DNA from 4 places in the Mumia flava genome. Region 2 is predicted to be linked to each of the others. Evidence: predicted binding sites of a transcription regulator. Region 2 holds the regulator's gene; each other region holds the start of a gene.
The links. The regulator LexA, encoded in region 2, represses DNA repair genes until DNA is damaged. The targets are predictions, from matches to a motif close to TCGAACANNTGTTCGA.

Region 1 (7,473 bases), on a different contig from region 2:
TCGAGCGAGACCAGCCGACCGTTGACCCGGGCGCCGATGGTCGCGTGGCCGACCTCGGTGTGCACGGCGTAGGCGAAGTCGATCGGCGTCGACCCGGCCGGCAGCCCGATCACGTCGCCGCGCGGGGTGTACACGTAGACCTGGTCGGAGAGGTCGAACCGGAGGCTCTCGAGGAAGTCCTGGGACTCCTCGTTCTCGCGCTGCCACTCGATCAGCTGGCGGACCCACGCCATGTCGCCGGAGCCCGACCCGGAGCCCGACCCGCCGGACCCGTCCTCCTTGTACTTCCAGTGCGCGGCGACGCCGTACTCGGCGCGACGGTGCATGGAGTACGTCCGGATCTGCAGCTCGACCGCCTTGCCCTCCGGGCCGATCACGGTCGTGTGCAGCGACTGGTACATGTTGAACTTCGGCATCGCGACGTAGTCCTTGAACCGACCCGGCACCGGGTTCCAGCGAGCGTGCAGCACGCCGAGGACCGCGTAGCACTCCGACACGCTGTCGACGAGGATGCGGATCCCGACCAGGTCGTAGATGTCGGCGAAGTCGCGGCCACGCACGATCATCTTCTGGTAGATCGAGTAGTAGTGCTTCGGGCGACCGGTCACGGTCGCCTTGATCTTCGAGGTCTTGAGGTCCTCGTTGACCTGGGTGATCACCTTCGAGAGGAAGTCCTCGCGTGACGGTGCGCGATCAGCGACCAGGCGAACGATCTCGTCGTAGACCTTCGGGTGGAGCGTCGAGAACGAGAGGTCCTCGAGCTCCCACTTGATGGTGTTCATGCCGAGCCGGTGAGCCAGCGGGGCATAGATCTCGATCGTCTCGCGCGCCTTCTTCTCCTGCTTGTCCTGGCGCAGGTAGCGCAGCGTCCGCATGTTGTGCAGGCGGTCGGCGAGCTTGATGATCAGCACCCGGATGTCGCGGCTCATCGCGACGATCATCTTGCGGATGGTCTCGGCCTCGGCGTTCTCGCCGTAGCGCACCTTGTCCAGCTTCGTCACGCCGTCGACGAGCGTCGCGACCTCCTCGCCGAACTCCTTCGTGACCTCGTCGAGGGTGTAGGCGGTGTCCTCCACCGTGTCGTGCAGCAGCGCCGCGACGATCGTCGGGGGCGTCATGCCGAGCTCGGCGAGGATCGTCGCGACGGCCAAGGGGTGCGTGATGTACGGGTCGCCGCTCTTGCGCTTCTGACCGCGGTGCAGGCGGGCCGCCGTCTTGTACGCCCGCACGATGACCCCGGTGTCGACCTTGGGGTGGTTGGTCCGGATGATCCGCACCAGGGGGTCGAGCACGACAGGGGTGTCCGAGCCTCCACGGCCACCGCCGAGCCGGGCCAGGCGGGAACGCACGCGCGCCGGGGTCGGGACGGACTCCTTGCGCGGTCCGGACTCGGTTCGAGCGCGATCAGCCACCGGCACCTCCCCCTCCATCGTAGGCCGCCATCCTAGGCCGGAGCGCAAGCCCGCGCGGCGTTGTCCCCAACGTCAGCCGAACAGCACACCGAACAGTGTGGCGCCCCCCGCGAGCACCAACGCGATCGCCAGCACGAGCGCGATCAGGCGCGTGGTCTCGGGACTCATGTCGCTCACTCTCCCCAGGTGCTGCGCGCGGCGCGCGCACCGGTCAGTACGTACGCAGGGTGCCGAAACGGCCGACAGGAAGCCGGCTGCGTCCCCCGAGCGGGCCGATCTCGAGCATCGTGACGTTGCCGACGACCTCCGCGCCCGTGGCGGCGACGAGCTCGTCGACCGCCGCCATCGTCCCGCCGGTCGCGAGCACGTCGTCGAGGACCACGACCCGCTCCCCCGGAACCAGGGCGTCGGTGTGCATCTCGAGGGTCGCGGACCCGTACTCGAGGTCGTAGGAGACCTGGTGCGTGGTCGCGGGGAGCTTGCCGGCCTTGCGTGCCGGGACGAATCCGGCCCCCAGCGCGAGCGCCACCGGCACCGCCAGGATGAAGCCGCGGGCCTCGATGCCGACCACCTTGTCCACCGGACCGTCGGCCAGCTCGGAGGACAGCTCCGTCAACCGCTCCACCGTGACGCGCAGCGCCGGCGGATCCGCCAGGAGAGGCGTGACGTCGCGGAAGAGCACGCCCGGCTCGGGCCAGTCCTCGACGTCGCGGACCAGGCGGTCCAGGACGTCGTCGAGAGCGGGGGTCACGCCCCGTTCTCCTCCCGCTTGTCGGACGGCGCGTCGTCGTCGGAGGACGCCGGGTCGTCGAGGCGGGGATCGTCGGCGCCGCCCGACGTCGGGGTCAGGATCTTCGCGACGACGTTGCGGTGCACCCGGATCTCGACGCCGGGCGCGATCGTCAGCTCCATCGAGTCCTCATCGAGCCCCGTCACTGTGCCGAAGATGCCGCTGGTCAGCATCACCTCGGCGCCGAGCTCGACGCGGCTCTGCATGTCGACGAACTCGCGGCGCCGCTTGCTCTGCGGTCGGATGATGAGGAAGTAGAAAACGCCGGCGAGCAGGATCAGCGGCAGCAGGGCACCGAGCTCCACGATGACTCCAGGGGGTTGGGTGAGAGAACCCGCACAAGTCTAGCGAGGAGACCCTGGACGACGTCCATCGGTGCAGGTCCATCGGTGCAGGTCGGACTGCCGACGGTCGCCGTACGCGATGCCGCGCGCCGCCCCGGCGCTCAGTCGATCGGCAACGGCTCCGGGCCGGATCCCTCCGGCGGGCGGAGCCCGAGGTGCTCCCACGCGGCCGCGGTGGCGATCCGGCCCCGCGGGGTCCGAGCGAGGAACCCTCGACGGACCAGGAACGGCTCCGCGACCTCCTCGACGGTCTCCCGCTCCTCGGCCACCGCGACGGCGAGGGTCGAGATCCCGACCGGGCCACCGCCGAAGTGCCGGCACAACGCCTCCAGGACGGAGCGGTCGAGCCGGTCGAGCCCGATCCGGTCCACCTCGTACAGCTCGAGCGCACGGTGCGCGACGTCGAGGTCGACCGTCCCGTCGCCGCGGACCTCGGCGTAGTCGCGGACCCGACGGAGCAGGCGGTTGGCGATCCGCGGCGTCCCACGGGACCGCGAGGCGATCTCCATCCCACCGTCGCGGGTGACGTCGACCCCCAGCAGCGCCGCCGAGCGGTCCACGATCCGGTGCAGCTCGGCCGACTCGTAGTACTCCAGCTGCGCCGTGAACCCGAAGCGGTCCCGCAACGGCCCGGGCAGCAGGCCGGCGCGGGTCGTCGCCCCGACCAGGGTGAACGTCGGGATCTGCAGCGGGATCGCGGTGGCGCCCGGCCCCTTGCCGATCACCACGTCGACGCGGAAGTCCTCCATCGCCATGTAGAGGAGCTCCTCGGCGGGCCGGGACATCCGGTGGATCTCGTCGACGAACAGGACGTCGCCCTCGTTGATCCCGGACAGGATCGCGGCCAGGTCACCGGCGTGCTGGATCGCCGGACCACTCGTCAGGCGCAGCGACGTGCCCATCTCGCTCGCGATGATCATCGCGAGCGTGGTCTTGCCCAGGCCCGGCGGACCGGACAGCAGGACGTGGTCGGGTGTGCGGCCCCGACCCTTCGCGGCCGTCAGCACCAGCGAGAGCTGCTCGCGGACCCGCTCCTGCCCGATCAGCTCGTCCAGGGTCTTCGGCCGCAGCGCCGCCTCGTACGCCCGCTCGTCGCCGTCGGCGTCGGGGCCGACGAGCCGCGCCTCGAGCTCGGCAGCCTCTCGGGTCTCCAGGTCACGATCGTCCATGCCGCTCCCCCGGCTCAGGCTCTCGAGAGCGTGCGCAGCGCGGCACGCAGCAGCTCGGAGACGTCGGCAGCGCCGTCGGACTCGTACTGGGCGGCCGCGACGTCGACCACCGCGACGACCGCGCTCTCGGCCTCGCGCGCGGACCAGCCCAGGCCGACGAGGGCCGCGTGGACCTGCGGGCGCCAGTCGGCGGCGTCGCCGCCGCCGGCGACGGGGCCCGCTCCCCCGGCCGCGACGCTCGCGGACTCGCCCGGCACGACCGCCGCGACGCGATCCTTGAGCTCGAGCACGATCCGCTGAGCGCCCTTGCGGCCGATCCCCGGCACCTTCGTCAGGGCGGTCACGTCCTCCGACGCCACCGCCCGCCGGAGCCCGTCGGCCCCGAGGACCGCGACGATCGCCTGCGCGACCTTCGGGCCGACACCGCTGGCGGTCTGCGCCAGCTCGAAGGTGTCGCGCTCGTCGTCGTCGGCGAAGCCGTACAAGGTCATGGAGTCCTCGCGCACCACCAGGCTGGTCGACACCTGGGCCTCGCGGCCGTCGCGCAGACCGGCCAGGGTGCCGGGAGTGCAGCGGACGAGCATGCCGACCCCGCCGACGTCGATCACGGCGGAGTCGAGCGTGGTCGCGGCGACGGTGCCGCGGACGTGGGCGATCATCGGGCGTACCTCCCGGGCAGTCGTGAACGGAGCGGCTCGGCGGCCGTACGGACGGGACCGGCCGTACGGCGCTGGGCGGCCGCGGCAGCCTCGAGCCGGCCGGTCGAGGTGCCGCGCCAGACGTGACAGATCGCCAGCGCCAGCGCGTCGGCGGCGTCAGCCGGCCGCGGAGCGGTCTCGAGGGCGAGCAGCCGCGTCACCATGGCGGTGACCTGGGCCTTGTCGGCCCGACCGTTGCCGGTGACCGCGGCCTTGACCTCGCTCGGCGTGTGCAGCGCGACCGGGAGGCCGCGCCGCGCGGCCGCGACCATCGCGATCCCGCTGGCCTGAGCGGTCCCCATCACGGTGGACACGTTGTTCTGGGAGAAGACGCGCTCGACGGCGACGACGTCGGGCTCGTAGCGGACCAGTGCGTCGGACAGCGCGACCTCGATCGCGAGCAGCCGCTGAGCGACCTCGTCGCTCGCCGGGGTGCGGACGACCTCGACCGCGACCGCGCTCAACGCGGCCCCCACCCGACCCTCGACCACGCCGATGCCGCACCGGGTCAGGCCCGGGTCGACCCCGAGGACACGCATCGAACCTCCCGCGACAGCGAACACGTGTTCGACACGCTATCGCGACCGGCCGGCGGTTCGGCTGCGACGCGCCGCGCCGGCCCCGCTCGGATCGAGCAGGACCGGCGCGGCCCCTCGGATCACTTCTTGAAGGCGTCCTTGACGTTCTCGGCGGCCTTCTTGAGGTCGGCCTTGGCCTGCTGGCCCTTGCCCTCGTTCTCCTGCTGCTCGTCGCCCCGGGCCTTGCCCGCGGCCTCCTTCGCCTTGCCCTCGAGGTCCTCGGCGGTGTTCTTCATCTTGTCGTCGGCGGCCATGCGACTCATCTCCTCGGTCCGCGGGATGTCAGGACTGACGTACCCACGATGCCGCGCAAGCATGCGCGGCGCAGACGGCCGTCAGCCGACCTGCGCCATGACCTCGTCGGAGGCGTCGAAGTTGGTGAAGACGTTCTGGACGTCGTCGGAGTCCTCGAGCGCGTCGATCAGCCGGACGACCTTGCCCGCGCCGTCGGCGTCGACCTCCACCGTCATCGACGGCACGAAGGACACCTCCGCCGAGTCGTAGTCGAGGCCCGCGTCCTGCAACGCGGTCCGCACCGCGACCACGTCGCCCGGCTCGCTGACGACCTCGAACGACCCGTCCAGGTCGTTGACGTCCTCGGCCCCGGCGTCGAGGACCGGCTCGAGCACGTCGTCCTCGGTCAGCGTGCGGTCACCCTGGTCCGCCGGGACGATCACCACGCCCTTCCGGTGGAACATGTACGACACCGAGCCCGGGTCGGCCATCGAGCCGCCGTTGCGGGTCATCGCGGTGCGCACCTCCATGGCCGCACGGTTCTTGTTGTCGGTGAGGCACTCGATCAGGATCGCGACGCCGCCGGGGGCGTACCCCTCGTACATGATCGTCTGGTAGTCGACGGCGTCGGCGTCGAGACCGCCGCCGCGCTTGACGGCGCGGTCGATGTTGTCGTTCGGGACCGACTGCTTCTTCGCCTTCTGGATCGCGTCGTACAGCGTCGGGTTGCCGTCGGGGTCGGGACCTCCGGTGCGCGCAGCGACCTCGATGTTCTTGATCAGCTTGGCGAACAGCTTGCCGCGCTTGGCATCGATGGCGGCCTTCTTGTGCTTGGTCGTCGCCCACTTGGAGTGACCGGACACGACACCCACCTATCCCTCGTCCTCGAACTGGCTCGGCCGTCCTCACGGCCGCCTACGATCCTATCCGGCCCGCACCGTGTCGACGAACATCCGGTGGAGCCGGTCGTCCCCGCCGAACTCCGGGTGGAACGACGACGCCAGCACCGCACCCTGCCGTACGACGACCGGGTGCTGCCCCGCCGGGCCGGCGTCGACCGAGGCCAGGACCTCGACGCCCTCGCCGACCTCGTCCACCCAGGGGGCCCGGATGAAGACCGCGTGCATCGGCGCCGCCAGGCCCGCCACGTCCAGCTCCGTCTCGAACGAGTCCACCTGCCTGCCGAACGCGTTGCGCCGCACGGTCACGTCGAGCCCGCCGAAGGTCTGCTGGTCCGGCAGACCGCCGCGGATCCGGTCGGCCAGCATGATCATGCCCGCGCACGTGCCGAAGGCCGGCATCCCCTCGGCGAGCCGGGCACGGATCGGGTCGCGGACCTCGAAGATCCGCGACAGCTTGTCGATCGTCGTCGACTCCCCACCGGGGATCAGCAGCCCGTCGCAGCGTTCCACCTCCGCCGGTCGGCGCAGCCCGAACGGCTCCGCACCGGCGTCGGTCAGCATCCGCAGATGCTCGCGCACGTCGCCCTGCAGCGCCAGCACGCCGATCCGCGGCGCGCTCACTCCCCCACCCGGCGCCGCCAGGACGCCGCGACCTCGATCCGGCCCTCGTCGAAGCGCGCCGCGAGGCCGGCGGACGCGATCGCCTCGATCACCCGCACGCACAGCGGGTCGCCGTCGGCGACGTTCGCGCCGTCGGGATGCCAGGCGTTCACCTCCAGCATGCCGTGCTCGACCGCGTGCCAGACGTCCGGCGGGGTGAACCACACCACGCCCTCCAGCCCGGACTCCCCGGACCGTACGACCGCTGCCGCGGCCCAGTGGTCGTCGACCCCGACGAGGACGCGAACACCGTCGGACTCGAGCACCTCGAACGCCTCGACGAGCGCGTCGTAGTCGGTCCGCGCAGGCCAGGACGCCACGTCCGCGGCGAGCGCCGCGCGCTCGGAGGCCACGAGACCGCGGGCCACCTCCTCGGCGTCGTCGCGACCGGCGTCCTCGTGGGCCGCCTCCGCGACCTCGGCGACGCACGCGTCCGGACCGAGCAGACCGGAGCGCACCAGCACCCGGGCGTACGACCTCAGCGCGTCGTCAGCCGACAGCTTCGGCGCCGAGAAGAACGGCACCGAGGCTCACCAGCCGCGCTCGGCGAGCCGGTGCGGCTCGGGGACGTCCTCGACGTTGATGCCGACCATGGCCTCGCCGAGGCCCCGCGAGACCTTCGCGATCACGTCGGGGTCGTCGTAGAACGTCGTCGCCTTGACGATCGCCGCAGCGCGCTCGGCCGG
Region 2 (7,473 bases):
ACGATCCCGGTGTGCGCGATCGACAGCGCGCTCGTGGCGTTCTGCTCGACCAGCAGCACCGTGAGGCCGGAGTCGGCCACCAGCCCGCGGACCAGGTCGAAGATCTGCGCCACGATCCGGGGTGCCAGTCCCAGCGACGGCTCGTCCAGGAGCAGCAGTGTCGGCTGCGCGAGCAGGGCACGGGCGATCACCAGCATCTGGCGCTCGCCGCCCGAGAGCGTGTGCGCCTGCTGGTTGCTGCGGTCGCCGAGTGCGGGGAACAGCCCGTAGGCGTCCTTGAGGGTCCGGACCGGCGCCTCGCGGGAGGCGTCGCCGTTGGTGGGTGCGCCCATCATCCCGAGGCGGAGGTTCTCCTCCACGGTGAGCTCGGCGATCACGCCGCGCCCCTCGGGGACGTGGGCCATCCCGCGCCGGACCATCGACTCGACCGGCGCCGACGTGATGTCCTCGCCGTCGAGGGTGACGGTGCCGGCAGCGGGCCGGACCAGGCCGGAGACCGTACGCAGGAGCGAGGTCTTGCCGGCGCCGTTCGCACCGAGGACGGCCGTGATGGCGCCGCGCTCGACGGTGATGTCGACCGAGTCGAGCGCCTTCACCGGCCCGTACGTGGTGGTGAGGTTGCGGATCTCGAGCACCTCAGGCCTCCTTCGTCGTCGGGTCGGCCGGGTCCGTCGGGTCGGCCGACGAGTCGGTCGGGTCCGTCGAGTCGGTCGGCTCCGCCGCGTCGGTCGGCTCGGCCTGCGTGGCGGCGGGATCGCCGCCCTCGACCTCGGCGCCGAGGTAGGCCGCGATCACCTTCGGGTCGTCCTTGACCTGGGCCGGCGTGCCGTGGGCGATCACCTGGCCGAAGTCGAGGACGGTGATCCGGTCGCAGATCCGCATCACGAGGTCCATGTGGTGCTCGACGAGCATCACCGACATGCGACCGGTGAGCTTCTGGACCAGGTCGCCGAGCTCGTCCATCTCCGACTCGGACAGGCCGGCCGCGGGCTCGTCGAGCAGCAGCATCCGCGGCTCGGCGACCAGCGCCCGGGCCAGCGCGACCTTCTTCTGGTCGGGGTAGGGGAGCATCCCCGGGTAGCGGGGCGCAAGGTGGCCGGCATCGAGATCGACGAGCGCCGCCATCGCGCGGTCGCGCAGCTCCCGCTCGTCCCGCTGGCCGCGCGGGAGGCCGAGCGCCGCCGACACGAAGCCGCTGCGCGAGCGCACTGCGGCGCCCGTCATGACGTTCTCGAGAGCGGACATGCCCGGGAACAGACCGACGCCCTGGAGCGTCCGGGCGATCCCGAGACCGGCGAGGTCGTGGGGCCGCAGGCGGCGCAGCGGCTCGCCCTCCCAGGACAGCGTCCCGGAGTCGGGCTTGAGGAAGCCGCAGCAGACGTTGAAGAACGTCGTCTTGCCGGCGCCGTTCGGTCCGATCACACCGTGGACCTGGCCGGGTGCGACGTCGACCGAGACGTCGTCGAGTGCGACCAGGCCACCGAACCGCACCGTCACGCCCTTGGCTCCGAATCCGCCGCTGGCGGGAGGGGCCGGCTCGGGCGGAGGTGCGGGATCCGCCGTCGTCGTGGGCTCGTGGGGAGGGTTCAACGCGAGTCCTTCCGGGGGAGTGAGGAGGGTCACCTGTGAGACCACTCACAGCCGTCGTGGGCACGTACGCTACCGCCTCGAAGGCGGTAAGCAAGCGCTTAGCAACCTAGCCACGAGAATCGTTACCGTTCAGTGACGCGAATCACACGACCGTCGGAGGGCTGGCTTTCCCCAACCGGCGCGGGTGGCGCCCGGAATCCCCGAACAGCCCGCTACGCTGCTGCGATGACCGCCGCCGTACCCGACCCGGACAGCACCCGCGACGGCGATGATGAGACGGCGTCTCAGGTCTCCGACGGACCGGATGGTGGACGCGTCGCGGACCCGGACAGCGAGCCGGACCACGGTCGGCTGCGGGCGGTCCTGCATGCCGCCGTCCAGGCCGTCGGCGGCACCGAACGGCCTGGTCAGGTGCAGATGGCCGAGGCCGTGGCTCAGGCGATCGAGTCCGGCGAGCACCTGCTCGTCCAGGCCGGCACCGGCACCGGGAAGTCGCTCGGCTACCTCGTTCCGAGCCTGCTGCACGACGAGCGTGTCGTGGTCGCGACCGCTACCCTCCAGCTCCAGCACCAGCTCGTGGAGCGCGACATCCCGGCTCTGCTCGACGGCGCCCGTACGGTCCTCGGTCGGACGCCGAAGCCTGCGGTGGTGAAGGGCCGGGGCAACTACGCGTGCCTGCACCGCGTCCGCGAGGGCGCGCCGGACGAGCAGGGCGTGCTCGTCGAGGCGCCCACCGGCTCGCTCGGCGAGGAGGTCGTGATGCTGCGGTCGTGGGCCGAGGCCGAGGCGGAGCGTGCCGGGGTCGGCGACCGTGACGCCGCCCCGGCCCACACGGACCGGGCGTGGCGCCAGGTCAGCGTGCAGGCCCGTGAGTGCCTCGGCGCCGCGCGCTGCCCGTACGCCCGGGAGTGCTTCGCGGAGATCGCGCGCGACGACGCAGCGGACGCGGACGTCGTCGTGACGAACCACGCGCTGCTCGCGATCGACGCGATCGACGGGGTGCCGATGCTCCCGGAGTACGACACGGTGGTGGTCGACGAGGCACACGAGCTGGTCGCCCGCGTCACGCAGGCGTCCACCGCCGAGCTGTCGCCGACGATGGTCGAGCGTGCGGGGCGCCGCGCGCGGGCGCTCGTACGGGGCCGCGAGGCCGACGACCTCGAAGACGCGGCGGACGCCCTCCGCGGTGCCCTGAGCGGTCTCGAGCCGGGTCGCGTCACCGTGCCCCCGGACGCACTCGCCGACGCCCTGTCGTTGGTGCGCGACAGCGCACGTGCCTGCATGTCGGCGCTCCCGAAGGAGTCCAAGGAGGCACCCGGCGAGGGCGACGCGGCGCGCCAGCAGACCCGCAGCACCCTCGACGACGTCCGGAAGGTCGCCGAGAGGATGGCGTCCGCCTCCGAGCTCGACGTGCTGTGGGTGGTCGATCGCGATGCCGCACGGGGCGGTGCAGAGCTGCGGATCGCGCCGATCGACGTCGCCGCGACGCTGCGCGACAAGCTCTTCGCCGAGAACACCGTGGTGCTGACCAGCGCCACGCTGAAGCTCGGCGGAGGCTTCGAGCCGATCGCGCGGACGCTCGGACTGACTCCCGGTGAGTCCGACTGGGACGCGATCGACGTCGGCTCGCCGTTCGACTACGGGAAACAGGCCATGCTGTACGTCGCGCGCCACCTGCCGCCGCCCGGTCGCGACGGCGCGTCGAGCGCCAGCCTGGACGAGATCGCCGCGCTGGTCGAGGCGGCGGGCGGCCGTACGCTCGGGCTGTTCTCGTCGCGACGCGCCGCGGAGGCGGCGACGGAGGCCGTCCGTGAACGGCTCGGCGACGCGGTCGAGGTGCTGTGCCAGGGTGACGCGCAGCTGTCGGAGCTCGCGCGGCGGTTCGTGGAGGAGCCGCGGACCTGCCTGTTCGGGACGCTGAGCCTCTGGCAGGGGATCGACCTGCCCGGTTCGACCTGCCAGCTCGTGCTGATCGACCGGATCCCGTTCCCGCGACCCGACGACCCGTTGATGAGTGCGCGGCAGCGGCTGGTGGAGCGGCGCGGCGGCAACGGGTTCATGACGGTCGCTGCGACCCACGCTGCGCTGCTGCTCGCGCAGGGCGCGGGACGCTTGATCCGGCGCAGCGACGACCGGGGCGTGGTCGCGGTCCTCGACTCGCGTCTCGCCACCGCGCGGTACGGCTCGTTCCTCGCCTCGTCGATGCCTCCGATGTGGCGGACCACGGACCGCGGCGTCGTGCTCGGCGCCCTCCGCCGTCTGGACGCGGCGGCACCCGCCGGCTGAGCGGACCACTCGCCCGTCGAGCCGTCCTCACTCCCGCCGCCTGCGTGTTTGCGTTGCCGGCAACGCAAACACGATCCGGGCACCGAGGAATCGCGCGTGTCTGCGTTGCCCGGAACCAGGATCCGTTGCCGGCAACGCAAACGTGCATGTGCGCGGGAGGCGGCTGGCGGTGCGGGGGAGCGGGATGCAGAGCGCTACAGCTGAGTCTGTATTCCTTGGCAGGCATATGCCGTGGAGTGCATGCTCGTCGCATGGCCGGCTCACCGGATGTCTTCACCGTGCTCGCGAACCCGACGAGGCGCGACATCCTCGCCCTGCTCACGCACCACGAGCGCAGCGTCGGCGAGCTCGTCGACGTGCTCGGGACGGCCCAGCCGAACGTGTCCAAGCACCTCAAGGCGCTCGGCGGTGCGGGGCTCGTCCGGTTCCGGGTCGACGGGCCGAGCCGTCACTACGCGCTGGTGCCGGATCGGCTGCGTGAGCTGGACGCATGGCTCGCCCCGTTCCGCGAGATCTGGGCCGACCGCCTGGATGCGCTGACCGAGCACCTCGACGCGATGCCCGACAGCGGGCCGTACGACGGGCCCGACGATCGGCCGTACGAGACCAACGACCTGACCGAGGAGACGTCATGACCGAATCGACGACCGCGCGGCTCGGCACGATCAGCCGTGAGGGCGACTCCGTCGTGCTGCGCTACACCCGCGACCTTGCGCACCCGCCCGAGAAGGTGTGGCGGGCGATCACGGAGTCCGAGCACCTGAAGGCGTGGTTCCCCGCCGACATCATCGGCCAGCGGGTCGAGGGCGCGAGCTTGCGGATCGCGTTCTGGCCCGAGGCCATCGAGCAGGCGGGCGACGAGATCGAAGCCTCGGGTCTCGACCTCGACGACGCGGTCCTGCCGGGGACGCTGCTGACGTGGGATCCGCCGCGGGTGTTCGCGTTCACCTGGGACTCCGAGCACCTCACCTTCGAGCTGGCACCGACCGACGCGGGGACGCGGCTCGCCGTGACCGTCCGGGCGACCGAGCCCGGCCCGCGAGGCTTCGCGAGCACCGCCACCGGTTACCACGTGTGTCTCGATGCGCTCGTCGCCAGCCTCGACGGCGACGACGCGGACATCTTCGACGCCACACGGATCGAGGAGCTCGAGGCAGCGTACGGCCGGCTGGTCTGAGGGAGGCCTGACCCCGCTCCGGGATGCAGGGCGTAGCCCCGTCGGTGCGGCCGCAGCACGAATGGGGCTCGACCGGCGGGGTCTCGTCCCGCACGCAGAACGGCAGGCGTGAGGCCGGGGATGGCCTCACGCCTGCCGAAACTGCGACGCGTGGGGTCAGACGCGCCGCAGGACCGTGGTGACCTTGCCGAGGATGGTGGCGTCGGTGCCGTCGATCGGGTCGTACGCCTCGTTGTGGGGGATCAGCCACACCTGGCCGGCCTTGCGCTGGAGCGTCTTGACGGTCGCCTCGCCGTCGAGCATCGCGGCGACGATCTCGCCGTTCTCGGCCGTGGGTTGCTGGCGGACCACGACGTAGTCGCCGTCGCAGATCGCCGCGTCGACCATCGAGTCGCCGCGCACCTCGAGCATGAACAGCGTGCCGTCGCCGACGAGCGTCCGGGGGAGCGGCATGACCTCCTCGACCCGCTCCTCCGCGAGGATCGGACCGCCCGCAGCGATCCGCCCGACCATCGGGACGTACGTCGGGGCGGGCTTCTCGTCGCCGGCGTCGGTCTCGTCGAACCCGAAGTCCAGGGCGTCGCCGATCGACTTGCGCGCCGCGAGGACGTCGGGAAGGAAGACCTCGAGGGCGCGAGGACGATTGGGGTCGCGCTTCACGAACCCGTTGCGCTCCAGCACCTTCAGCTGGTGCGCCACCGAGGAGACGCTGGCGAGACCCACGGCGGCGCCGATCTCGCGCATGCTCGGCGGGTAGCCCCGCTGCTCGATCGACTCACGGATGATCTCCAGCACGCGTCGTTGACGTGGGGTGAGCCCGCTCGCGTCCGGGGGCCCGTCCGGAAGCTCCGAAACCTCGGCTTTGGTCATGCGGCTGACACTAGACCTGACCACCGACACGATCAAACATATGTTCGACCGCGTGTCGGCGTGTCGAACGGCCGGCCGTACGCGCGCGCCCGCCGCGCGCCCCGCCGCGGCCGAATCAGCGCGCGAGCACGTCCGCGAGCCGCTCGCGGCTGAACACCCACCCCGCGAGCGCGTCCGCGAGGCCGATCAGCCCGGCGGTGTCCGGCGCCTCGCCGATCCGGATCCGCAGCTCGGAGGTGGCGAGGGGGAGCGAGTCGGCGGCGATCCGCTCGCGGATCCCGCTGAGCAGGTGCTCTCCGGCGACGGCGAGCTGGCCGCCGACGACGATGTCGGAGGGGTTGAGCAGGCTGACCGCGTGCGCGAGCGCGGCGCCGAGGATCCGGCCGGCGTCGCGGACGCGGCGGATGGCGTTCGGGTTGCCGCGGGCGATCAGGGCGAGGACGTCGCCGAGCGTGTCGACCTGCTCGCCGTCGGCGGCGAGGTCGCGTGCGATCGCCCAGCCCCCGGCGTACGCCTCGACGCAGCCGAGCTTGCCGCACCGGCACAGCGGCGCCTCGGCGCGTCCCGGCACAGGAGCGACGCGGGTGTGTCCGAGGTCGCCGGCGGCGCCGTTCGCGCCACGCACGATCCGCCCGTTCACGACGAGCCCGGCGCCCACGCCCGTACCGACCTTGAGGTGGAGCAGGTCGTCGACCCGGGGCGTACGGATCACGTGCTCGCCCCAGGCCATCGCATCGGCGTCGTTCTCGACGAGCACCGGCACGCCGTAGCGCGGCTCGAGCAGGTCGGGGACCACGAGGCCGTCCCAGCCGGTCATGATCGGCGGCGACACGACGCGTCCGCTCGCGTGCTCGATCGGCCCGGGCAGGCTGATCCCGAGGCCCCACAACGGCGGGTCGTCGTCGGAGCGCAGCGCGTCGAGTGCGCCCGTGACCGTCGCCAGGACGGCGTCCGGTCCGGCGGAGATGTCGATCGGGACCCGGTCGGTCCGGATCGCGTGCCCGTCGAGGTCGCAGACCGCGACCCGCGCGGCGGACGCGCCGACGTCGGCGACGAGCAGCGTGCCGCGCCCGGCCTGCAGCCGGAACCGCGTCGCGGGCCGGCCCCGCGCACCCTCGATCGGCCCGGCGGTCGTGAGCAGGCCGTGCTCGAGCAGCTCGTCGATCCGGCCGTTGACGGTCGCGCGGGCCCACCCGGTCACGGCGCCGACCTCGGCGCGGGTCATCGGCGGGTGGATCCGGACGAGGCGTACGAGCTCGCCGGCTCCGTCGCTGAGATCGAGTCCTGGCACGGTCCGCTCCTTCTGCAGGCCACTCCTTCTGCTGGTCCGGAACACCATATCCGTACTAGCCGAGACAGAACAACCTTGATTTATGTCTTGACATAGCCATTAATACCGTCTTAACGTCTCGTACATCACATAAAGGAGGGGCCATGAGCCTGAGGAACACCACCAAGCTGCGCATCGCGGTCGTCGCCGTCGCTGCGCTCCCGCTCGTCGCCGCCGGCTGCGGCAGCGACGACGACTCGGCGTCGGGCTCGGACTCGGG
Region 3 (7,473 bases), on a different contig from region 2:
GGCCCTCACGTGCACGCCGGCCGGCCGGGCTCCTGGGGCTTCAGCGCAGGCTCTCCGGCGACAGGGATCCCGCGAGGACGGCCGCCTGGTAGGCGGTCAGCGGGACCTCCGGACCGCCTCGCTGGTCAGGGAACACGAGCATGAACTCGGGCTCCCCGGTCTCGGGGTCGACGCCGCGCAGGGTCAGGTAGACGTCCTCGCCGAAGGACTGGCAGCCCTCCTCGACCTCGTGCGGGATCGCGCAGAACCGCATGCAGGTCGGGAACGGCCACGACGGTCCGGGCGGTCGGGCAGCGGGGGCGGCGGCGCGCTTGCCGTGGTACGTGGTCCCGCGCGTGCTGGCGCCGGCGGGATCGTCTTCCATGGAGCCCAAGTTTGGCCCGATCCGGCCTCGGGGTCCAGCAGGAAGCACGGCGACGCGAGCGTGCGTCGCGCCCGCAACGCGGTCGCGGGCGCGACGTCGGGCGATCTACGGTGACGACGTGAGCACGCGGATGGGCGTGGCGGGGGTCGGCCTGGGCGCGGTCGCCGGCCTGGCGTGGGCCTGCGGGCTGCGGTCGTGGATGGAGGCGCTCGCCGGGCCCGAGAGCACGTTCACGTGGGCCACCGAGCTCGGCGTCCTCGTGCCGGCGGCCGCCGCCGGGGCACTTCTCGGGTACGCAGCCAGCCTGCGACTGGGAGGTCGGCCCCTGTCCCGGTGGCTGGTGCTGAGTCCGTTGGTGACCGCAGCGGTCCTGGTCGTCCCCGGCTACCTCGTCGACCTGCTCACCCGGGGTCTCGGCAGCGGTGCGCTGCTGGTCCCGATGATCGCGATGGCGACCGCGTACGCACTCGCGTCGGGCGGGCGACCATGGGCGCGTGCCCTCGCGGGCGCGCTGGGGGCCGCCGGATTCGTCGGGATCGCGGTGCTGCCCGCCTCGATGCAGCCGGGGCTCGGCGCCGGGACGCCGCAGGGGTTCTTCGTCATCGTCCAGGGACTCAGCCTGATAGCGGTGTTCAGCGCAGCCGCCGCCATCCCGTACGGCCCGACCCGCTCACGCCTGGGCGGCTCGGCGTGACGACCACCGGCGGCTGAGCACAAACCGGACGGAACGGACACCGTGGCGGTGCGACGATGACGGGGTGAGACCTGCAGCGCCGAGGGATCCGGCCCTGCCGTGACGACCACGACCGTCGTCCCGGAGGCCCCGCCAGCGCTCGCCGCGGAGCTCCTCGCCATGGACGCCGCGGCGTCTGCCGCGATCCCTGCCCGCACGGAGCGGAACCTGCTGGTCGCGACCTGGAACCTTCGCGCCTTCTCCGACCTCACGCCCAGGTGGGAGGCACGGTCGTCCGACACGCCCAAGCGCGACTGGCACGCGGTCGCCTGCATCGCCGCCGTGCTGTCGCACTTCGACGTGATCGCGATTCAGGAGGTCCGGCGCAACACGACGGCGCTGCGATTCCTGCTCGCGCGGCTCGGGCCTCGGTGGCACTTCCTCACCAGCGACGTGACGGAGGGGAGTGCCGGCAACGGCGAGCGGCTCACCTACCTCTACGACAGCACGCGCGTGGAGCCGTCGGGGCTCGTCGGGGAGATCGTGCTGCCCGCGGGCGTCGGGGACGACCCCGGCCGCCAGTTCGCGCGGACCCCGTACGCCGCATCGTTCCTGCGGGCGGATGTCGAGTTCATCCTGACCACCGTGCACGTCCTCTGGGGCGCCGACGCCGACGAGCGGCTGCCGGAGGTCGAAGCGGTCGCGCGCTGGATGCGGGACTGGGCCGACCGTCCCGACGACTGGAACAGCAACCTGCTCGTGCTGGGGGACTTCAACATCGACCGCCTGGACGACCCGCTGTACCGCGCCTTCGTCGCGACCGGGCTGTCCCCGCCACCGGAGCTGAACGGCGTGCCTCGGACGATCTTCGACAACGACAGGGCCCGGCACTTCTACGACCAGATCGCCTGGTTCTCCGCGCCCGACGGTCGCCCGCTGCTGAACGCGATGTCCTACACCGACCGCGGTGGGTCGTTCGACTTCCTCGGCCACGCCTTCGGCACCCTGAGCAAGAACCAGGTGTCGTGGCGGATCTCCGACCACTACCCGCTCTGGGTGGAGTTCGCGCTGTGACGTGACGCGGCGCCGTCGCTGAGATCACACACGCTGACGGTGCGCCGCGGAACTAGGCTCGGCGTCATGCACTCGGCAGCGCCGCGCGCGCCGGACGTGGAGCCGGCACAGGGCCGGTGGGCGCGAGACACCCTCGCGTCCCTCGCCGCGGTGCCCGGCGTACGGCGGGTGGGGCTGGCGCTGACCGACGGAGGCGGCCGCGAGCTGCTGTTCACGGCGAGCGACCGCGACGAGGCGGCGGACGGCCAGTGGTGCCTCATCGACGCGTACGACGAGGTCCCGCTCAACGCCGCGATCCGGTCCGGGGCGCCGGTCGTCGGGAGCCTGCAGGACCTGCGCGGCAGGTTCGGCACGTTCGTCGAGCGTCAGCGCGACGGGCTCACGGCCGCCCTGGCGGCCGTTCCGGTGGTCGGGTCCGGGCAGGTCCTGGGCGGCTACGTCCTCTTCTTCGACAGCGAGCAACGGTTCGGGCCGGGCCGGGTGCGCGCGCTCGCGGCGGTCGGCTGCGAGGTCGGAGCGGCGCTGCGTCGTCTCCAGCGCGAAGACGTCCGACCGGCCCCGGCCCTGACCGACGAACCCGTTCCACCGGGTGCGCGCGCCGTCGTCCACGAGCTCGCGCCCGAACCGGCCGCCGTCCCGCAGGCCCGCCGCTTCCTGCGAAGCACGCTGGCGTCGTGGGGTGTCGACGGCCGGGCGGGGGAGGCGGCCGAGCTCTGCCTGTCCGAGCTCGTCACGAACGTCGTGATGCACACCGGCTCCGGCTGCGGGGTCCGGGTGCTGCTGGACCGGGGCGTCCTGACCACCACGGTCCGCGACTGCGGCGCTTCGCGCCCGACGCCCGTCAGCCGGCCCGTCGACCCGCTCGGCGTCCACGGCCGGGGCCTCCAGATCGTGGAGGCACTCGCCGACCGGTGGGGCTCCGAGCTCGACGGCGTCGGCACGACGGTGTGGTTCGAGATCGAGCTCTGAACGTGCACGACCGCCCACGGAAGGCCGACGCCCGGTTAGCGTGAGACCGACGGAGGCCCGTCTGCGCGCACGAACGACAGAGGTCCCCGCCCGGCGGGAGTGCCGGACGGGGACCTCTGTGGTGATGCTGGTGGGCGATACTGGGTTTGAACCAGTGACCTCTTCCGTGTCAGGGAAGCGCGCTACCGCTGCGCCAATCGCCCTCAGGACCTCGCGGTCCCGCTGGAGCCTCGCGGTCCAGTCGAGGTGGAGACGGGATTTGAACCCGTGTAAACGGATTTGCAGTCCGTTGCCTCGCCTCTCGGCCACTCCACCGGACATCCTCGGATGCCTGAGAAGGGGCCATCAGACCCACTCCGAGCGGACGACGGGATTCGAACCCGCGACCCTCACCTTGGCAAGGTGATGCTCTACCACTGAGCCACGTCCGCGTGCTTCCGGGCTTCCCCGGCGGCGAAAGAAACATTAGCGGATGGCACGGACGCGTCCAAACAGGGGGGTCGGCCACGGCCGGGTACGGTGTCGCCATGCGCGCGTGGATCGACGGCAGAACGCTGGAATCGCCGGATGAACCGGCCCTGTCGGTGCTCGATCACGGTCTCGTCGTCGGGGACGGAGTCTTCGAGACGGTGAAGGTCGAAGAGGGTGTTCCCTTCGCTCTCGAGCGGCACCTGCTCCGGCTCGCACGCTCCGCGATCGGGCTCGGCCTCGACGCGCCGGACCTCGACGCCCTGCGGTCGGGAGTGGCTTCGTGCCTGGCTGGTCAGGATCTCGTCTTCGGGCGGATCCGGATCACGCTCACGTCCGGTCGGGGCCCGTTGGGGTCCCCTCGCGGCGGCGGCGCTCCGACCGCGATCGTCGTCGTCGAGCCGGCGACGCGGCCGGGCCCGACGACCTCGGTCGTGTCGGTGCCGTGGACCCGCAACGAGCGGGGCGCGCTGACCGGGCTCAAGACCACCTCGTACGCCGAGAACGCCGTGATGATCGAGTACGCCCGGGCACGTGGCGCCACCGAGGCGCTGATCCCGAACACCGCCGGGCTGCTGTGCGAGGGCACCGGCTCGAACGTCTTCTACGTGCTCGACGGCCAGCTCGTCACCCCCACCCTGGAGTCGGGCTGCCTCGCCGGTGTCACGCGGGCGTTGGTGCTCGAGTGGTGCCGCGACGAGGTCGACGTGGTCGAGCGCGACGAGCCGATCGAGGTGCTCCAGCGAGCGGAGGAGGTGTTCCTGGTCGGCACCACCCGCGACGTCCAGGCCGTGCACCGCGTCGACGAACGGGACCTGCCCGCGCCCGGACCGGTCACGAAGCTGGTCGCATCGATCTGGGCGCGCCAGGCTCCGCTCCACCCGGAGCCCTGACCGAGTTCCCCGCTGCTCCAGGCGTGAGGCGGTCCTCCCGCTGGACGCTGGTCGAGGCGCGAGGCGGTCCTCCCGCTGGACGCTGTTCGAGGCGCGAGCGGAGCGAGCGATCGAGAACCCTTCTGTCAGAGGCTTCTGCGATGCTGTACATATGTTCGAATCCGTGCCAGTGGAGCGCCTGTCCACCGTCGTCTCCGAGCTGTGCTCCCAGCCGATGGCACTCGCCGACGGGGAGCAGACCCGCGATCTCCTGCGCCGCGTCCGCGACGCGTCCGACCGGCTCGCCGGCCTCGAGGCCGCCGCGCTCGACCATCTCGACGAGACCGGGGCGTACGCCGAGGACGGCGCCTCGAGCGCCCTCGGCTGGGCGCGTCGGGAGCTGCGCCTGACCCCGGAGCAGCTGAAGATCCGCCGGTCCGCCGGGCGTACGATGCGGCGCCTGCCGGCGGTCGGTGATGCGCTGCGGTCCGGCCGGATCCGCCTGGATCACGTGCGCAAGTTCACCGCAGGTCTGACCCGGCTCGGGACCGCTGTGATGGACGAGGTCTGCGACGAGCTGCTGGACACGGCCTCCGACGCCGATCCGGCGACGCTCGGTGAGCGGATCGACGAGATCGAGCGTCAGCGCTACCCGGAGCGCCTCGACGACCGCTGGGCCACGGGCATGGAGAAGCACGACCTCACGCTGGCGAAGTGCGGCGACGGCTGGCACCTGGCGGGCTATCTCGACATCGCGACCGGTGCGCGGGTCGCCTCCTGGCTGAAGGCCGCCTCGGCGCCACGCGGTGAGGACGACGACCGGTCGCCTGCCCGGCGACGGGTGGACGCATTCGGGGATCTCGTCGCCGCCGCCCTCGCGCACGGGATGCCGACGGATCGCGGAGTCCGCCCTCAGATTCATGTCATGACCGACGCGCGGTGGCTGGCGGACCAGCTGGCGCACCGGGGCGACGCTCACCACGGCGGCGTCGGGCCGGTGCTCACGGGCTGGGGGCCGATCGGGCCGGGGCTGCTCGACTACCTGGCCTGTGATGCCGACAGGACGGACGTGCTGTTCGACGGGTTCACCGACGGGCCCACTCCGCAGGCGGACATCCTCAACGTCGGCCGGGCCCAGCGGCTCGCCACCCCGGCCCAGCGCGCGGCCGTGATCGCCCGGCAGCACGGCATCTGCGCCAACCCGGGCTGCGGCGGGACCTGCCTCGAGATCCACCACGCCGAGTGGTGGGAGCGCGACGGCGGCGCCACCGACCTCGACAACCTCCCCGGGGTGTGCCCGCGTTGCCACCAGCTCATCCACGCCGGACGCCTCGTCGTCACGGCGGACGGGCGTCGGGGCTTCGTCTTCACCCTCACGACCGGAAGGCAGCGCGGCCGCGCGCTCGAGGATCACCAGCTCCACGCCCGCAATCGCGCCTGGCTCGCCGCCGACTCGGCCCAGCGCCGCGAGGCCGCCTGAGACGCAGCCTGCCCGCCCCGACGCCGGACCGTACCGGCCACACCCGCCTGCGAGGAATCGCGGCGGCCCTCGGGATGCCCTCACGCGCTGCCCTCGGCGCGTCGACCCGGCGTTCGATCTCCCGACCCGCGTGCGCTAGTATCCGTGACGTCCTGATCGCAGGATGATGCGGGCGATTGGCGCAGTGGTAGCGCGCTTCGTTCACACCGAAGAGGTCACTGGTTCGAACCCAGTATCGCCCACCCGCACGATCAAGCCCCTGACCTGCACGTCGCAGGCAGGGGCTTCGTCGACCCGGCCCGGTGCGCGGAAACCATCACGGCGACCGACCCCCTCGCGTACGGTGTCGTCCGCCCCGCGACACCGCTCACGACGAACGGACCAGCGACACGATGACGACATCCCCTGATCGGTCGCGCAACCGCGGACAGCAGTCGACCTGGAGCGTCTGGCTCGGGTGGACGGTGTCGGCGGCACTCGCCGCCCTGGGGGCGGCCTCCGGCGGGCTCTCGGGCTTCCTGATCATGTCCGGGCTGGTCCTCCTGCTCGTCGCGCTCGTCGCCACCATCCGCGGTCGCGTCCGGTGGGCGCTTCTGCGCTCCCGGGTCGCGGGCGTGTCCGCACTGGCCGTGGCGCTCGCCGTGATCGTGGTCGGCGGTGCGGTCGCGGACACGGAACCGGCCGGCCGCATCGCTGCGTCGGAGACGTCGAGCGTCGCGGATGAACCCGCCCCGACCTCGTCGCCGTCCGACCCGTCCGCGGGGTCGCCGTCCCGGCAGCCAAGCGATCCCACCACCTCCGTGAGCCCGTCGACGCCGGGCGCTGACACCGCACTCGCACTCCTCGCGACCCTCCCGGTGAAGGGACGCGCACCCAAGACCGGCTACGACCGGGACCAGTTCGGACAGGCCTGGGCGGACGTCGACCGCAACGGGTGCGACACCCGCAACGACATCCTCCGGCGCGACCTGACCGAGCTCGTCGTGGAATCCGGGACGCACGGGTGCGTCGTCCTCACCGGCAGGCTCGACGGGCCGTACACCGGCGAGAGCATCGACTTCGTCCGCGGTGCCGCCACGTCGTCCGCCGTCCAGATCGACCACGTCGTGGCCCTGTCCGACGCATGGCAGAAGGGCGGGCAGCAGCTCCGGCTCGGCGCCCGGACGGCACTGGCGAACGACCCGCTGAACCTCCTCGCCGTCGACGGCCCGACGAACGCCTCGAAGGGCGACGGCGATGCCGCCACCTGGCTGCCACCGTCGAAGCACTTCCGGTGTGCGTACGTCGCGCGGCAGGTCGCGGTCAAGGCACGCTACGACCTGTGGGTCACCCGGGCGGAGCACGATGCCATCGAACGGGTCCTGACGGCTTGCCCTGACACCGTCGTCCCGACCTCCGAGCCCGTCCCGCTCGGCGGCGGCCGAACCGGCACCCCTGAGCCCACCTCCGGACCGACGCCGACCAGGAAGCCGACGAGGCGCGGCACCGGCTCGACCGACCCCCGCTTCGACACGTGCACGGCCGCGATCGACGCCGGGTACGGGCCGTACGTGCGCGGGAAGGACGCCGAGTA
Region 4 (7,473 bases), on a different contig from region 2:
CGCCGGCGCGGTGACGGGGGACCCGGAGGTCGTGGAACAATGGGTGGGTGAGCGACCTGATCGACACCACCGAGATGTACCTGCGCACCATCTACGAGCTGGAGGAAGAGGGCATCGTCCCCCTCCGGGCGAGGATCGCCGAGCGGCTGCACCAGAGCGGCCCCACCGTCAGCCAGACGGTCGCGCGGATGGAGCGTGACGGCCTGCTCACCGTCGAGGGCGATCGTCACCTCGAGCTGTCCGAGCAGGGACGCTCCCTCGCGACCCGCGTGATGCGCAAGCACCGTCTGGCCGAGCGGCTGCTGACGGACGTGATCGGCCTGGAGATCGAGTACGTCCACGAGGAGGCGTGCCGCTGGGAGCACGTCATCTCCGAGCACGTCGAGAAGAAGCTCGTCGCACTGCTCGAGCACCCGACCGAGTCGCCGTACGGCACACCGATCCCCGGTCTCGCCGAGCTGGGCGAGGACGCGACGACGCCCGAGGCGTTCCTCGGCGACGGGGTCATGCACATGCCCGCGGCGCTCCCGCGCGACGGCGGCGCGAGCCGCCTCATGGTCCGGCGGATCGGCGAGGAGCTCCAGAAGGACACGTCCGCGATGTCGGTGCTGCGCCGTGTCGGGGTCCTCCCCGGCAACGACGTGCTGGTCTCCGGTGCGCCCGACGGCGGGATCGTCGTCGCTCGCGGTGGGGAGACCGCCGAGATCGATCCCGACGCTGCCGAGCACATCTTCGTCTCCAGGCCCTGACGCGATTCCGGCAATCGGGCACGCGGACGCCGCGCGTGTTGTTCTATTGGGTGCGGCGGTCGCGGAGCGCGACCAGGGCGGGAACGGGGGACCTGGATGGCGCGGGCGATGCGCCGGCGTCTCGGGACGGCAATCACGGGGATTCTGGTCTGTCTCGCTCTTGCCGCATGCCTGACCGCTGTCGTCGCGGTGCCGAACGAGGGCTGGGAGCAGGCGTGGTGGTGGTGGGCCGCGGTCCCCGTGGTCGCGCTCGCGAGCGCGGCGCCGTTGTACCTCGGGCGTGACCAGGTCGTCGGGGCAGAGGCCAGCGTCCTGCTGTTCCTCTCGCTGACCCTCCCGTGGCCGCAGGCCCTGGTGGTCTGGACCGTCGGCGTCGTGGCTGCGCGCCTGCTGGTCAACCCGCAGGGTCGCCGCGTCCACGACGTGGCGCTGGCCGTCGTCTGCGGTGCGGTCGCCGTCGGCGTGGTGGCGGTGCTGGACACGTCACGCACCTTCGGGGTGCAGGAGGTCGTCGCGGTCGTCCTGGCCTTCAGCGCCTACTTCGCGCTCGGTGTGGCGGTGGTCGGGCTCGGCGAGGGCGGCGGTGCCGTGGTGGGCTCGGCCCGACGCCGGGTCTGGGAGGTCGGGACGCTGTACGGCGTGTTCTTCGGCGTCGCCGCGATGGGCTACGTGTGCGTGCTGCTCTATCGCGCCGTCTCCGGGTGGGCCCTGCTGGCCGTGGCCCCGGCGCTGGTGATCGTGCTGGTCGCCGTGAACGGCGTGACCCGCCAGCGCGAGACCGCCCGTCGGCTCGACGTGCTCTTCCGTACGGCGCGCGCACTGCACTCGGCCGCGTCGGAGGACCAGATCCTCGAGATCATCGATGCCGGGGTCCGACGTCTCGGCGACCCGACCGAGTCGGGCCTGTGGACGACGATGCCGCAGGGCGACGAGGTGCGCCGCCTGTTCATCACGGGCGACCAGGTGTGCTGGCTGGTCGTGGCGCCGATGCCGGGCACGCCCGACGCGACGCTGAGCCTGGCCGAGGCGATCGCATCGATCGCCCAGCAGGCCGAGGAGGCTCTGTCGCGGATGCGGATGAACCGCGACCTCGAGGAGGCCGCCGAGCACGACCCGCTGACCGGGCTGGTCAACCGGGCGGTCTTCCTCGACACGCTGGCGGCCACCGAGGGGCGGCGCGCCGTGCTGTTCTGCGATCTGGACGGGTTCAAGAAGGTCAACGACCGGTTCGGGCACCCCAGCGGGGACGCGGCCCTCGTAAGGATCGCTCGCCGGCTGTCCGACGGGCTGCCGGACGACGTCTGCGTGGCGCGCCTCGGCGGCGACGAGTTCGCGATCCTCGTGACCGGTGACGACGCGCAGGCCCGGTCGGTGGTCGTCGCCGAGCAGGTCCGCGAGCTCGTGGCGCGTCCGATCCGTGCGGAGCAGGCGACGCTGGCGATCTCGGTCAGCATCGGGATCGCGTACGACGCGGGGCCGGACCACGTCGACGATCTCCTCCGCAACGCCGACATCGCCATGTACGAGGGCAAGCGCACCGGGCGTGACCGGACCGTCGTCTACGAGCCCGCGATGGGCACGCAGCGGCTCCGGTCGCTCGAGCTGGCCGAACGCCTCGCGGCCGCGATCTCCGACAAGCGGCTGCGGGTGGTCTACCAGCCGATCGTCTCGGCGTCGACGGGCGGTCTGCTCGCGGTCGAGGCTCTGGCACGGTGGACGGAGGACGGGGAGGTGGTCTCGCCCGAGGAGTTCATCCCGTTGGCCGAGTCGGCCGACCTGATCGAGCAGCTCGGCGAGCTGGTGCTCGATCTCGTCCGGGCGGACGTGCCGCAGCTGTCGCGTGCGCTGCCGGACGGGACCACGATCGCGGTGAACATGTCGGCACGACAGCTCGGGACGCCCCGGTTCCTCGATGCGGTCGAACGCACCCGGGTCCGGCTGGCGCCGTTCTCGCTGACGTTGGAGGTCACCGAGACGGAGGTGATCTCCGAGGACACGCTGGCGTCGGGCGTGCTCGACACGTTGCGCGCGGGCGGGATCGAGGTCGCGGTCGACGACTTCGGGATCGGCTTCTCCTCCATGGAGCGGCTGATGCGGCTGCCGGTCGACACGCTCAAGCTCGACCGGATCTTCTCGGCGGAGGTCGACGCCGACCGCCGGCGCGCCGAGTTCCTCGCGTCGATGCTGCAGATGGCCGCGGCGCTGCGTCTGCGGACCGTCGTGGAGGGGATCGAGCGTCGCAGCCAGGTCGAGGTGATCGAGTCGCTGGTCTCCGCGCAGGAGTTCGAGGCCCTGGCGATGCAGGGCTATCTGTTCGGCGGTCCGATGAGCCCGTCGACCCTGGTGCGGTGGGCCGCGGAGCAGCGCCGGAGGTCGGCTCACTGAACCCCTGGCATGCTGGGGGTGTGTTCTTCGGGAGACCGTCGATGGTGAGGAGCTTCGCGTCCTGGCTGCGCGCGACCGGTCTGGAGATGCTCGGGTGGATGCTCGTCGTCGCCGGCGTCGCGGCGCTCGTCTTGCCCGGACCCGGTCTGCTCATGATCTTCGCGGGTCTGGCGGTGCTCTCGAACCGGTACGAGTGGGCGCGCCGCCAGGTCGTCCCGATGAAGAAGAAGGCCTTCGACGCGGCGCGCTACGGGGTCGAGACGTGGGTCCGCATCGGCGCCAGCATCCTGTCGGCGTTCTGCGTCATGGCGTTCGGCGTCATCTGGTGGATCGGGCCGGAGATTCCCGAGTGGGGTCCGTTCGGGCCGCACCTGCCGTTCGAGGGGTGGGCGACCGGCACGAGCATGATCCTGTCGAGCCTGATCGCTCTGACGCTGATCGTCTACAGCGTGCGACGGTTCCGTGGCGAGGCGCTCGACGACGCCGAGGTGCTCGACGACGCCGAGGCGTTCGAGGACGCCGACGCGCTCGAGCATGGTGATCCGCCCCGCACCGGCGACCTGCTCGACGGTGACGAGGGGGGCGTCAGCTCCGGCGGAGGCCCGTCAGGTCCAGAGCACCGCGATCAGCACGTTGACGGTCGCGAGGCCGCCGATCGCGTGGGCCATCCCGACGGGAGCCTTGTCGTTCCGGCGCTGCGCGACGAACGCCAGCACGGTGACGACGATCGCCACGACGAGCTTGACGGCGATCTTGGCGTTGTTGACCTCGAGGTCGTCCATCTCGCGGACGCCGACCATGAGGAGGCCGGTGAGCAGGGCGGTCGCGGCGGCGTGCGAGACACCCTTGGCGATCGGGACCGGGGCGCGCAGCCGGCTGAGCCAGGCTCCCACCACGAACGCCCATGACAGCAGATGGATCACGAGCAGGATGCGAAGCAGCCAGTCCATGCCGTGAACGATAGTGGACACCGATGATGGTCGAGACGCGCGACCCGGTCGCCGAGGCGATGCGCAGGGTCCGGCGGGCGGACTTCCTGCCGCAGGATCTGCGTGGATCGGCGGAGTACGACGGGCCGGTCCCCATCGGGCACGGCCAGACGAACTCCCAACCTCGCACGGTCGAGGCGATGCTCCGGCTGCTCGAGGTGCCCGCTGGTGGCCGGGTGCTCGATGTCGGGTCCGGCTCCGGCTGGACCACGGCTCTGCTCGCGGTGCTGGTCGGCGCGCCGGGCGAGGTCGTCGGGGTGGAGCTCGTGCCCGATCTGGTCGAGCGTGGCGCTGCCGCCGTCGCCCGCGTGCTCGCGCGCGACGCGGCGGAGACGTCCCGCGCCGCGCGAACGGACGGCGCCGCGCGAACGGACGGCACCGCGCGAACGGACGGCACCGCGGTCGGGCGGGCACGCATCGTCCAGGCGCGCGAGGGTGAGCTCGGCTGGCCGGCCGGGGCGCCGTACGACCGCATCCTCGTCTCGGCGCAGCCACACCGCCTTCCTGAGGAGCTGGTCGCGCAGGTCGGGGCGCCGGGGATCATGGTGATCCCGGTCCGGGGCGAGATGCTTCGCGTGGTCCGCGACGCCGCTGGGGAGGTCACGGTCACGCGGCACGGTGCGTACCGCTTCGTGCCGCTGCTGGGTGGGTGACAGGTCGCCACCGGTCGTTGCGCCGTGGGCGTCGCCGGGGGTCGATCCGCGCGGGCGGCAGGAACTCGGGCAGCCCGTCGCGCGCCAACCTCACCTGCCACTCGCCTGCGTGGATCACCCGATGATGGTGACCGCAGAGCAGCACGCCGTCCTCGAGATCGGTGCTGCCGCCCTGGGACCAGGGCGTCCGATGGTGTGCCTCGCACCACGATGAAGGCCGGTCGCAACCGGGGAACGCGCACCCGCCGTCCCGCAGAGCGAGGGCGGTCCGCTGCGCCGCGCTGAACAGCCGCTGACTGCGCCCGAGGTCGAGCACCTGCCCGCGCGAGCCGAGAACGGCGGGGATGATCCGTGCGTCGCAGGCGATCCGGCGGACCTCCCTGGCTGACACGCGGGAGCCAGCCGAGGTGGTGCCCGCTCGCTCGATCTCGCCGCGGAGCGTCTCCAGATCCGTCGTCACCACCACCGTCGCCGTCGTCCCGCCGTGCTGGCGCTCGTCGCGGAACACCCGCACGAGATCGCAGAGCGCCGCGCCGAGCCGCTGCGGATAGTCCCGTGCGTCGCGGTCGGACGTGCTGGTCGAAGCCCCGACCGAGCCGGCCGTACCGCCCGCCGCGCCATCCGCACCCGCCGCGCCATCCGCACCCGCCGCGCCAACCGCACCCGCCGCGCCACCCGCCACGACCGGACTGCGCGGAGCCGTCCGCGCCTCGAGCGCCGTGCGCAGCATCTCTGCCTCGAGCTCCGGAAGACGGAAGCCACCGTTGACCATGCCGTCCCCGTCCGGCGGTCGTAGCCAGACGGCGGCACGGCGCCGGGCGGCGCGCTCCTCCCGCTCGAGCGTCGCCGACTCCTCGCGGTCCGCCGACTCCCGGTCGATGGCTTCCAGGACGCGCTTCGCCGCACGCCGAAGCGTCACCACGTCGTAGCGCCGTGCCTTCGCGAGCAGATCGGACTCGACCCGCTCTCGCTCGTCCGGGCTCAGACGCCCGTGGACGCGGCGCATCGCAGCGGCGACGACCTCGGCCTTCTCCTTCGAGAGATCGGGGTCGGCCAGGTCACGGTGCGTCTGGGGCGCGACGTCCGGGAGGTCCTCGGCGAGCCGAGCGTCCCGGCCCGCCTCCTGTCGAGACGCGCCGGTCTGCCGGCTCAACCATCCGGAGGTGGAGGTGCTGGCGTCCGCGCGGTCCGGTCGCGTCCGCGACGCGCGTCGGGTCAGGTCGAGGGCCAACGCCTGGCCGGCGCGCTCGAGGGCATGGACCGCCCGCATCAGACGGCTGACGTCGTCGCGGTCGAGGCCGTCGGTCGAGGCTCGGAGGTCGATGATCCGCCGCGTGACGTCGGCGAGGTCGTCGACCACCGCGCCCACGTCCGGCGCGCTCCGCGCGTCGCCGGCTGCGTCGACGTTCTGCGTCATCCCTGCACCTCCTCGCCGCGATCCGTCCGACTCCCTCTAATCGTACACCTGTTCGAACCTCGGGGGAAGCCCGGGACGCACATGGAACGCGACCTGGGGAGAGCCGGGCTCTGCGTGGACCGACTCGTTCTGACAGGGTGGTCCACGAGCCAGGAATGAGAGGTCAGCCCGTGAACGATCCCGCCCCGTCACAGGATCCCGAGCGCACGCCGGGATCCTCCCAGGTGACCTCGGAGCAGGTTCGCCGGTTCGGGATCCCGGCGGTCATCGCGCTCGCGGCGTTGCTCTTCATCCTGCAGAACACCGACGAGGTGAGCTTCGAGTTCCTGTGGTTCGACTTCACGTGGCCGTTGTGGATCATGCTGCTGGTGTTCAGCGGGGTCGGCGCGATCGTCTACTGGGGCGTCGAGCGCCGGATCCGCAGCCGCAGGAAGTGAGGCTCAGCGCGCCTCGTCGGACGTACGGGGTGCGTCGTCCGTGGGTGCCGTGCCGTGCTGGCTGCGCACACCGTCGAGGATCAGGTCGACGCCACGCAGGAACGCCGCGCTCGTGTACCGCTCCGTACCCTCGACGGCGTCGGGCTCTCCTCCCGGGATCGCGCCGAGGCTGGCCGCCTGGAGGTGCTGCTGCTCGTTGACGGTGTAGCCGAAGACGAAGTGGAGCAGGACCGACGCGCCGGCCTCCGCGTCCTGTCGCGTCAGGCCGCCGTCGATCAGCGCGTCGGCCAGCGCGCGGTACGGCGCCTGGGCTCCGAGTGCGAAGGCGTACGACGTGGCGACGACCTCGGCTCCGTCCCGGTACGCCAGCAGCGCGTCGCGCAGGTGCGTGCACAGCTCACGGGTCCGTACGTCCCAGGCCGTCGCGGTCGCCGGCGCCATCCGGGCGAGCAGGCGGTCGGCGACGCCGGCGAGCAGCTCCTGCTTGCTCGCGAAGTGCCAGTAGAGCGCGCTCGGCCGTACGTCCAGCCGGGTGGCGAGCCTGCGCATCGTGAGGTCGCCGAGGCCACGATCGTCGAGGATCGCGATCGCCTCACGGAGCACGTCGTACCGGCTCAGCGCCATGCCCCGATGCTCCCACGCCGGCGGCGGTGGAGCCGACGCCGGGGCCGCGACGACTGGCGGGTTCCCTGTCGGTGGCCGCGCATAACCTTCTGATCATGACGTTCGCGAACATCGGAACACTCGGCACCCACCCGGGACGACGCGACGAGCTCGTGGGGATGCTGACGCGGCGTAGCGCCGACCTGGCGGAGGCTGGGTGCCTTCTCTACGAGGTGGGCG

Region 1: the regulator LexA is predicted to act here: its motif matches at 4,969-4,984, upstream of ruvC (crossover junction endodeoxyribonuclease RuvC).
Region 3: the regulator LexA is predicted to act here: its motif matches at 4,585-4,600, upstream of CLV56_RS00485 (HNH endonuclease signature motif containing protein).
Region 4: the regulator LexA is predicted to act here: its motif matches at 6,234-6,249, upstream of CLV56_RS05710 (HNH endonuclease signature motif containing protein).

Annotation. Positions count from the first base shown of each region.
Region 1 covers NZ_PGEZ01000001.1:74,791-82,263, forward strand. Annotated here, with positions in the region: gene CLV56_RS00375 (RelA/SpoT family protein) at 1-1,430, opposite strand, end outside; gene CLV56_RS00380 (adenine phosphoribosyltransferase) at 1,624-2,163, opposite strand; gene yajC (preprotein translocase subunit YajC) at 2,160-2,507, opposite strand; gene ruvB (Holliday junction branch migration DNA helicase RuvB) at 2,648-3,715, opposite strand; gene ruvA (Holliday junction branch migration protein RuvA) at 3,730-4,374, opposite strand; gene ruvC (crossover junction endodeoxyribonuclease RuvC) at 4,371-4,952, opposite strand; gene CLV56_RS00405 (CsbD family protein) at 5,072-5,245, opposite strand; gene CLV56_RS00410 (YebC/PmpR family DNA-binding transcriptional regulator) at 5,327-6,088, opposite strand; gene pdxT (pyridoxal 5'-phosphate synthase glutaminase subunit PdxT) at 6,149-6,748, opposite strand; gene CLV56_RS00420 (DUF6891 domain-containing protein) at 6,745-7,311, opposite strand; gene pdxS (pyridoxal 5'-phosphate synthase lyase subunit PdxS) at 7,318-7,473, opposite strand, start outside.
Region 2 covers NZ_PGEZ01000002.1:478,192-485,664, reverse strand. Annotated here, with positions in the region: gene CLV56_RS16370 (ABC transporter ATP-binding protein) at 1-635, opposite strand, end outside; gene CLV56_RS16365 (ABC transporter ATP-binding protein) at 637-1,497, opposite strand; gene CLV56_RS16360 (ATP-dependent DNA helicase) at 1,816-3,876, shown strand; gene CLV56_RS16355 (ArsR/SmtB family transcription factor) at 4,128-4,511, shown strand; gene CLV56_RS16350 (SRPBCC domain-containing protein) at 4,508-5,053, shown strand; gene lexA (transcriptional repressor LexA) at 5,210-5,923, opposite strand; gene CLV56_RS16340 (ROK family transcriptional regulator) at 6,039-7,214, opposite strand; gene CLV56_RS16335 (sugar ABC transporter substrate-binding protein) at 7,358-7,473, shown strand, end outside.
Region 3 covers NZ_PGEZ01000001.1:90,840-98,312, reverse strand. Annotated here, with positions in the region: gene CLV56_RS00525 (hypothetical protein) at 41-364, opposite strand; gene CLV56_RS00520 (hypothetical protein) at 483-1,058, shown strand; gene CLV56_RS00515 (endonuclease/exonuclease/phosphatase family protein) at 1,158-2,111, shown strand; gene CLV56_RS00510 (ATP-binding protein) at 2,178-3,080, shown strand; tRNA gene CLV56_RS00505 (tRNA-Val) at 3,209-3,283, opposite strand; tRNA gene CLV56_RS00500 (tRNA-Cys) at 3,325-3,395, opposite strand; tRNA gene CLV56_RS00495 (tRNA-Gly) at 3,440-3,511, opposite strand; gene CLV56_RS00490 (aminotransferase class IV) at 3,608-4,441, shown strand; gene CLV56_RS00485 (HNH endonuclease signature motif containing protein) at 4,605-5,900, shown strand; tRNA gene CLV56_RS00480 (tRNA-Val) at 6,071-6,142, shown strand; gene CLV56_RS21415 (GmrSD restriction endonuclease domain-containing protein) at 6,293-7,473, shown strand, end outside.
Region 4 covers NZ_PGEZ01000001.1:1,203,864-1,211,336, reverse strand. Annotated here, with positions in the region: gene CLV56_RS05730 (iron-dependent transcriptional repressor DtxR) at 48-749, shown strand; gene CLV56_RS05725 (putative bifunctional diguanylate cyclase/phosphodiesterase) at 939-3,134, shown strand; partial or broken gene CLV56_RS21350 (PGPGW domain-containing protein) at 3,176-3,349, shown strand; gene CLV56_RS05720 (hypothetical protein) at 3,353-4,042, shown strand; gene CLV56_RS05715 (protein-L-isoaspartate O-methyltransferase family protein) at 4,108-4,776, shown strand; gene CLV56_RS05710 (HNH endonuclease signature motif containing protein) at 4,730-6,193, opposite strand; gene CLV56_RS05705 (lipopolysaccharide assembly protein LapA domain-containing protein) at 6,364-6,630, shown strand; gene CLV56_RS05700 (TetR/AcrR family transcriptional regulator C-terminal domain-containing protein) at 6,634-7,254, opposite strand; gene CLV56_RS05695 (putative quinol monooxygenase) at 7,350-7,473, shown strand, end outside.